DNA from 2 places in the Marinobacter sp. UBA5687 genome. Region 1 is predicted to be linked to the other one. Evidence: predicted binding sites of a transcription regulator. Region 1 holds the regulator's gene; the other holds the start of a gene.
The links. Region 1 encodes FliA, which starts transcription of late flagellar genes. Its sites were predicted from a motif close to CTAAAGTTTNNNNNNNNNNNGCCGNTAA; they were not measured.

Region 1 (4,423 bases):
TTTCACCAGCGGGTGCGGCCTCACGGGCAGGCGCGGGCGCAGAGGCCGGCTTGGCAGCGGCCGTGCTCTCGGCTTTGGCTTCTGCTTTCTTTGGTTCCGGGGCCGGTTCGGCCTTGCCGGATGGAGCAGGCGCCGGTTTGGGCTCGCTGTCGGAAGACCCGGCACTTGGGCCGGCGCCCTTGCCATGCAGTTCGTCCAGCAGGTTCTCGAATTCGTCGTCGGAAATCAGATCGGCGTCAGCGGATGATTTTTCTGAACCACCGCTGGTGCTGGTATCTGCCTTGGCTGTTTCCTCTTCCGCAGGCGCGCCGGCAAACTGGCCCTTGCCGTGGAGTTGATCCAGCAAGGCCTCAAATTCGTCGTCGGTAATTTCATCACTGTCTGAGCTGCCGGCGGATTCAGCCGGATTGCTCACCTGCTCGTTGCCGGCCGGTTTCTGGCCGTCGGATTTTTCATCCGCCAACGCGTCCAGCAACTGCTCGAATTCTTCGTCAGTGATATCGCCCTGGTCCCCTTGCTGCCCGACCTCCGCAGACGACGGCTCCGGTGCCGGGGTTGGCGCTTCCGCCGCTGGTGCATCCTCTGACTCGGGTTTGGCGAGGGCGTCCAGGGCTTCGATCAGTTCGTCCGGCGCGGGCGTTGGTTCTTCCCGGTTTCGAACTTCTTCGAACATGGCGTTAACGTTGTCCAGCGCCTCCAGAACCACGTCCATCAGTTCCGGAGTGACCTTGCGCTTGTGATTCCGGAGAATATCGAACACGTTCTCTGCCGAGTGGCAGCAGTTAACCAGTGCCTCCAGCTGAAGGAAGCCTGCGCCCCCTTTCACGGTATGGAAGCCACGGAAAATGGCGTTCAGCAGATCGCTGTCATCGGGATGCTGCTCCAGATCCACCAGCTGCTCCGACAACTTTTCGAGTATCTCGCCGGCTTCTACCAGGAAGTCCTGCAGGATCTCTTCATCAGCATCTAACGCCATGCGTCACCCTCTTTATTATCAGAATCCGAGACTGGACAGCAGATCGTCCACATCGTCCTGTCCCGAAACTACATCTTCCCGCTCATCGGCCTTGATCTGGGGCCCTACCCCTTTTTCGGCCGATTCTTCTTTTTCTTCAATCTGGTGCACCGTGCCGGTCAGCTGATCCACGTGGCTGGCCATCACTACCAAGCCAAGAAGATTGTCTTCCACTTCTTTCACCAAAGCGGTGACCTTCTGGATAACCTGGCCAGTAAGATCCTGGAAGTCCTGAGCCAGCAGGATTTCCGACAGATTCTGGTACAGACTGTCAGAGTCTGTGGTCAGGCCGGCGAAGAACTTGTCGATGCGACCATACAACTCGCGAAACTCCGCAGGTTCCATTTCACGGCGGCGCAGACGCTGCCACTCGTCCCGCAAGGCAACCGCTTCATCCCTCATGGAATGAGCCACGGGCATGCTTTCCTCGACCAGGTCCATGGTGCGGTTCGCTGCCTGGCTGGTCATCTGCACCACATAGGCCAGACGGTCAGAAGCGTCGCTCATCTTCGACAGGACTTCTTTCTGCTCGGCATTACGCGGGTCTATCTGGAAGTTCCGGATTGCCTCATGGAGGCTGCGGGTGAGTCGGCCCACTTCCCGGTACAGACTCTGATCGCGAACCTCGCTCAGTTCATTGATCAGGGTCATCGCCTTGGCATAATTCCCGGCGTTTACATTCTCAGCCAGGTCGGAGGCCTGCTTTTGCAGTTTCTCCGCCACCTCCGGATCAAGGCCCTGATGGTTCTGTTTGGTATCACTCATGGCGAGCCATCCGACCTCTGGTTACTGGATTCGTTCGAAGATTTTCTCGATCTTTTCCTTGAGCACGGCTGCCGTAAAAGGCTTGACCACATATCCGTTTACCCCGGCCTGAGCCGCGGCCACGATCTGGTCCCGCTTGGCTTCTGCCGTCACCATCAGAACCGGCAGGTTCTTCAGGTTTTCGTCAGCGCGGACAGCTTTGAGAAGATCAAAGCCCGACATGCCGGGCATGTTCCAGTCAGTCACCAGGAAGTCGTACTTGCCGCTTCGGAGCATGGGCAACGCCGTGTTGCCATCATCGGCCTCATCTGTATTGGTGAAGCCAAGATCTCGCAGCAGGTTCTTGATGATTCGTCGCATTGTGGAGAAGTCATCCACAATGAGAATTTTCATGTTCTTGTCCAATGGGACCTCCAGTCAGTAACACCCGGAATTCATTCAGCCTTTTTGAAAGTCTAGCAGGCTGCTACCTTAACTGCTTATTGTGTGGTGTTTGCGCACGTTGTAAAGCATCGGTTACCAAAAGCTACACAGCCTGCTGAAAGAGAAACACAGCACCCGGCCGATCAGTCGTTGTCGTCATCCCGCCACTCGGCCAACCGGCTGCGCAGCCGCAGTGCCGCCTGGCTGTGAATCTGGCTTACCCGGCTCTCACTGACCCCAAGCACTGCGCCGATTTCCTTGAGGTTCAGTTCTTCCTGGTAATACAGGCTCAACACCAGCTTTTCGCGCTCAGGCAACTGCTCGATGGCGTCCGCCAGACTGCGCTGGAAAGCGCCGGAAGCAATACCGTCCAGCGGATTATCGCTGGCCTCTGCTTCTTCTATCGGCAGCTCGCCGGATTCATTGAGCTCATCAAGGCTAAAAAGTCGGCCACTGTTGGCGTCGGCCAGTGAAGCGTGATATTCGTCCAGACCAATGCCAAGCTCTTCAGCTACTTCGGCATCCTGGGCCTCGCGCCCGGTACGATCTTCCACTTGTTTGATGGCACTGGCGATTCGCCGGGCATTACGATGCACTGAGCGGGGCACCCAGTCGCCTTTGCGGATTTCGTCCACCATGGCGCCACGGATGCGAATGCCGGCATAGGTTTCAAAGGTCGCACCCTTGCCTGAAGAGTAGCGCTGCGCAGCCTCCAGCAGACCAATCATACCGGCCTGCATAAGGTCTTCGAGCTGCACCGATGCAGGCAGTCGGGCCATGAGATGAAGGGCGATTTTCTTGACCAGCGGCGCATGCTCTTCAATCAGGGCTGAAGGGCTCCTGGCGCCGGCCTGATGGTAAATTCCCAGATTTTTCGCCAATGTCATGTATCCGGTTTTCTTGTAGGACTGGATTCAGATCAGACTTCGACGAGCCGCTCCACGAAGAACTCGAGATGCCCCCTGGGAGAGGACGGCAAAGGCCAGCTGTCCACTTTTTCGGCCAGAGCCCGGATAGCCAGCGAGGCTTTCGCCCTCGGATAGGCATCCAATACCGCTTTCTGCCTCTGAACGGCTTTCTTGACGGCCTCGTCGTAAGGCACGATACCTACATATTGTAGTGCCACATCCAGGAAACGCTCGGTGACCCGGGTCAGTTTTTCAAACAGATGGCGGCCTTCCTGCTCATTGCGGACCTGGTTTGCCAGGATGCGGAAGCGGTTGGTGCCGTAATCCCGATTCATCAGTTTGATCAGGGCGTAAGCATCGGTAATGGAAGTAGGTTCGTCGCAGACCACCAGCAGAAGTTCCTGCGATGCCCTCAGGAAGCTGACCACCGATTCAGAAATACCCGCGGCGGTATCCACAATCAGAACGTCAATCTGGTCGCCCAGCTCACTGAAGGCATTGATCAGGCCGGCATGTTCCATGGCGCTGAGCTGGGTCATACGCTGGGTGCCGGATGATGCCGGAACAATCTTGATGCCACCAGGGCCATTCACCAGCACATCTTTCAGATCACAATCGCCGTTGAGTACGTCTTGCAGATTTCGATTGGCGGTAATGCCAAGCAACACATCGATGTTGGCGAGCCCAAGATCCGCGTCCAGCAAGACAACCCGGCGCCCCTTCTGGGCCAGGGCGATACCTAGGTTGACCGAAACATTGCTCTTGCCGACACCGCCCTTGCCGCCGGAAACCGCAATCACCTGAACCGGATGTGGTCTGCTCATACTGTTATCAGTCTCTTACTACGTTCTTGTACGGGCACGCGTGCCGGTGTTTTATTCTGTCGCTGGCGAGGCTCAGGCACCTTCGGCTATTGCCTGCGCGCTCTGCACGGCCCTGAGCCTTTCTACGCCCAGACGCACCAGCGGGATAGCCTCCGCCCTTTGGAGATCTTCCGGTATCTTCTGGCCATCGGTGTACCAGGCCACCGGCAAGCTGGTCTCCATAACGAATCCGAGCGCTTCGCCCAGGGTCAGGGCTTCATCAATCTTGGTCATGATGCAGCCTGCAAGGTTTGCCATCTTATAGCAATGCCACACGGATTTCATGATACGTGGCTGACTGGTGGCAGAGACCACCAGATGTGTACGGATATTGTGATCGCTGCGAGCCAACTCCGCCAGTTGTTCCTGGTAACCACGGTCGGCACTGGTCAGGCCGGCAGTGTCAATCAGTACCAGGTGCCTATCCGACAGTTCATCAAGAATGTCAT
Region 2 (4,423 bases), on a different contig from region 1:
CCAGTTCGTCTTTCTCGGCAAATTCATCCAACAGGCGATTGGTGGTTTCTCGCAGGGCAGTAATAACTTCCGGTGGAAACACCTTGTGGGTCACATCCGGGTATTCCTGCTTCATCTTCTCCCACGCCACACCGCTTTCGTGGGTGCTCTGGATATACATGTCATACGCTGCGGTACGCATGGAGACCCGCAGGATGGCCTGCAGATCAGCCGGCAGCTTGTCCCAGGTTTTCTTGTTGATCAGGAACTGCACTTCGGCATTGGGCTCCTGCCAGCCGGAGTAGTAATACTTGGCAATCTGATGAAAGCCCATCTGCAGATCCAGCGCCGGGCCAACCCATTCAACGGCATCGATGGTGTTGCGCTCAAGCGCGGTATACAGCTCGCCCGGCGGCAGGTTGGTGACCGCCACGCCCACTTCCGACATAACCTCGCCGGCAAAGCCGGGGGTGCGCATTTTCAGGCCTTTCAGGTCCTCCAGAGACTTGATCTCTTTCCGGAACCAGCCACCCATCTGATTGGCCGTGTTGCCACCCGGGAAGGACAGCAGCCCGAAGGGTTCATATACCTTCTGCATCAACTCCATGCCGTCGTCGTGGTAGAACCAGGCATACATCTCCGGTGCAATCATGCCGAAGGGTATGGTGGTGAAGTACATGGCGTTGGGAATGGTGCCCTTGTAGTAATAAGAGGCGGTGTGGCCCATGTCGTACTGGCCGTTACGGACCAGATCGAAAATACCGAAAGGGGCCTTGTGCTTGTTGGAGGAATCAATCCGGATCTTCAGGCGGCCGCCCGACATTTCCTCGGCCATGGCCGCCATGTTGCGGGGCGCATCCCCCAGCAGGCCAGAATTGGGACCCCAGGTTTCCGCGAGACGCAGGGTATAGGTTTCTTCAGAGACCGCGAAAGGACTGGCCAGCAGGCCAAGAGTGCTGACCGCCGCCAGCAGGGTTTTACGCAGGGACATAGTGTTGGCTTCCATTGTTATCGATTTTTGATTCAAACATGCCGGAATGAACCATCATAACGACGAAAGCCGACCGCGCCAATGTGGCGGGCCGGCTTTCTTATGAGGGTAATCAGACCTTGAACTGGCCAACCAGCTCGCGCAGATTCTCCCCCAGCCGGGCCAGTTCGTGGCTGGCCTCATTGGTCTGGGTCACGCCGGTGTCACTGCGCTGGGCCGCGTCGACAATCCGCACCACGTTCTGATTGATCTCTTCTGCCACCTGGCTCTGCTGTTCAGCGGCCGTCGCAATCTGAGTCACCTGATCGTGGATCTGGGTCACTGACGTCACGATGGTGTTCAGTGCACTGGTGGCGTGATTGATGCGCTCAACGGTCGCTTCTGAACTCTTGCGGGAGTTGTTCATGCGCTCCACCGAAGCTTTGGACTCCGCCACAAAGCCATCAATCATTTCCCGGATCTGATCAGCCGATTCCGCTGACCGCTTGGCCAGCTGGCGCACTTCGTCGGCAACCACCGAGAAGCCGCGACCGTGCTCGCCGGCCCGGGCTGCCTCAATGGCAGCGTTCAGGGCCAGCAGGTTGGTCTGCTCGGTAACCGCGTGAATCACATCCAGCACCTGCTGAATATCGTTCGACTTCTCGGCCAGGGCATTGATGCTGCGGGCGGTATCTTCCATTTCCTGGGACAGCTGATTGACCGCGCCCTGGGCACTGTTGATGGTCTCGCCACCCTCTTTGGCCATGCGGTCCGCATCGGAAGCTGCGCCTTCCACCTCATTGGCGTTGCCGGAAATCTGCTGAATCGTTGCCGCCATTTCGTTGATGGCCGAAGCAATCTGGTCGGTTTCTGAACCCTGTTCCTGAACCGATTGACGGGTTTCATTCGCCACCCTGCTGAGTTCTTCAGCTGCCGACGCCACCTGGTCGGTGGTTGAGCCGACCTCACGGATGGTGTCCTGAATCTTGATGACAAAATGGTTGAAGCGGCGACCCAGAACGGCCAGCTCATCTTTACCATCTTCCGGCAGGCGCTGGCGCAGGTCGCCCTCTCCGTCGGCAATCTCCCGCATCATGTCGCTGACCTTGTTAAGCGGCGCAGTCACGGTGCGGCCAATGACCAACCCGATTACCAGTGAAATCACCACCACCACAATGGTCAGCAGTAAAATGAAGCCCATAGCAGATGTCATGGTTGCATCAATTTCTTCCCGGGCAGCGGCCACCGCTCTCTGAACATCGGTTACATACACGCCGGACCCTATCATCCAGTCCCAGCCCGGAATAATGGTGGAATAGGAGACTTTCGGTTCCACCTGGCCGGTAGCAGGGTTGGGCCACTCATAAGGCATGAAACCATCGTCACCTGCAGCGTCAAATAAGCCTCGCACCAACTTCTGCGTGTTCGGATTGGTGGTCGGCCCTTCTTTGGAGGGGTCCGGTGCATAGGCGAGATTGAACAGGCTGCGATCATAGGCGAAGACATAGTTGTTCTGACCGAACTTGATTGACCGCAACCGCTCTCGCGCCTCTTCCTGCGCCTCCTGCTCCGAAAAACCGGGAGTGGACTTGGCCTCAAGCACCACGGATTTCGCGGTTTCAACCAGATTTTTCAAACCTTCCTTGCGCGCTTCCAACAGTTCCTGCTCGAGGCGTTGCAACTCTGCCTCTCCATTGGCCCGGATCTGGTTCGCCGTAATCCATGCAATTGTTCCAGCCGTAATCAGTACAGGCACCAATACACCAATCAGAAGCCGTGTTCTGATGGTCAGGTTGCTCATGAAGGTCATGGTCTTCGCTCCGGGGTCATTTCTTGTAATCCTTTGATTATGCACAAACGCAGTCCGCACTCCGTTGCAGTTTGTTAAAAGCTGTATACCAAACGCAGGTCAGGAACAGGTTTTTGTGTAAACAAGCCCGTCATATCAGAGTCATACGTCTAAATACGTATCGGCCGTCATGTAAACGACTTGAGGCTGTGTCAGACTAAGGTCTGAACATTCAGCTCATGAGCAAGCATGCATGAAACGGCTTTTTCTTATCCGCCACGCCAAATCGAGCTGGAACGACGACAGCCTCTGCGACCAGGAACGCCCGCTGAATAACAGAGGCCAAAGCCAGCTTGCGCCGCTCGCGCGGGCAATGAAATGCCTGGGCGCGCTGTCCGGTGCCATTTATGCAAGCCCCGCTGTGCGAGCCCAGCAAACGCTGGCAGGTGCACTCAGCGTCAACGACCAGCCGGCCCATGTCCGCACCGAAGATGAGCTTTACACCTTCGACTTCCGGCGTCTATTACGCTGGCTGCAGAATCTGGATAACGCTCAGAACCGCATCACCCTCATCGGCCACAACCCGGCATTACTCGAACTGGCCGCCTTTCTGGTACCCCAGGCTCCGTTCGAATTGCCAACCGCCAGTATCCTGGAGATCCGGCTGCCGGTAAGGCACTGGAAGAAAGTGGACAAAAACAAGGGTGCACTGAAAACCTTCCTGACGCCTCGTGATTTCAGTTACAACGAATTCCGGCGCAAGAACCGAAAAGCCAGTCCCGGCGCCACTGAACTGGACCAGAACACACTCCCGGAGGTTTTGCAGCAGCTGAACAATCAGTTGGAACTGCTGACCCCGGGGGTCATTCTGGGGCTGGATGACGAATTTCTGCACCAGTACCGCATTGCCCTTCGCCGCAGCCGGGCCATTGCCGAACCCCTGGCCGAGATTACCGGCGATCGCCAACTACAGGAGCATATTCGCGAACTGAAGCGACATGCCCGGGCCACCAGCGCCCTGCGGGATCTGCACGTATTTCTTCAGGATATCCCCGAGCTGTGCCACGACAACCCGGAACTCTGCACCACGCTGACCGACTGGGCGCGGCTCAGGGCATCTAAAGCACAGCGCAAACTGGCCAAACGCCTTGGCCAGAAACGCTATCGTCAAAGTCTAGAGCGCTGGCACGGCTATATTGAATCCAAAGCTTTTCATAAGCTGGCTGGAGAGCTGCGAAAAAAAGACATCCAGGTCGCCGCAAACCGGCGCCTGAAACAGTTCAACCGGAAAACCGCAGAACTGCTTCATACCGCCCCGGATGAAGCCCTGCACCAGCTGCGCAAGGCCCTAAAGCGTATCCGATATCTTCTGGAGCGGGATGCCCGGCACGGCAAGCCAACACTGAAAGAACTGCGCCAGCGACAGGATCTGTATGGCCGTTTCCAGGATCTGCATGTCCAGATCGAGCTGACCCGGCGATTCCTCGCCGACCACCCGGAGTGCGACGGGGTGTTACTGCTTGGCAAACTTGAGCGGGAGAAAGCCGATACCCGCCGGCAGATACTGGCCATGGGTGGACTGAACGTCTGAGACCGGTTCAGATCCGGATCATGCGGGCCTCGAGAAGGAGGTTCGGGCCGAGCTTGGCCACCCGGACCTGTTCCGGATTCAGGCCCAGGTCTTC

Region 2: a site for FliA is predicted at 2,917-2,944, ahead of B3Y70_RS15235 (methyl-accepting chemotaxis protein). Genes of this name have one in related genera too.

What each region holds. Positions count from the first base shown of each region.
Region 1 is NZ_DIHV01000003.1:16,713-21,135, forward strand. Features, by position in the region: gene B3Y70_RS00205 (chemotaxis protein CheA) at 1-976, opposite strand, end outside; gene B3Y70_RS00210 (protein phosphatase CheZ) at 995-1,780, opposite strand; gene cheY (chemotaxis response regulator CheY) at 1,802-2,185, opposite strand; gene B3Y70_RS00220 (RNA polymerase sigma factor FliA) at 2,347-3,090, opposite strand; gene B3Y70_RS00225 (MinD/ParA family protein) at 3,123-3,935, opposite strand; gene flhF (flagellar biosynthesis protein FlhF) at 4,008-4,423, opposite strand, start outside.
Region 2 is NZ_DIHV01000138.1:4,192-8,614, forward strand. Features, by position in the region: gene B3Y70_RS15230 (TRAP transporter substrate-binding protein) at 1-970, opposite strand, end outside; gene B3Y70_RS15235 (methyl-accepting chemotaxis protein) at 1,083-2,759, opposite strand; gene B3Y70_RS15240 (CHAD domain-containing protein) at 2,992-4,329, shown strand; gene B3Y70_RS15245 (cation diffusion facilitator family transporter) at 4,337-4,423, opposite strand, start outside.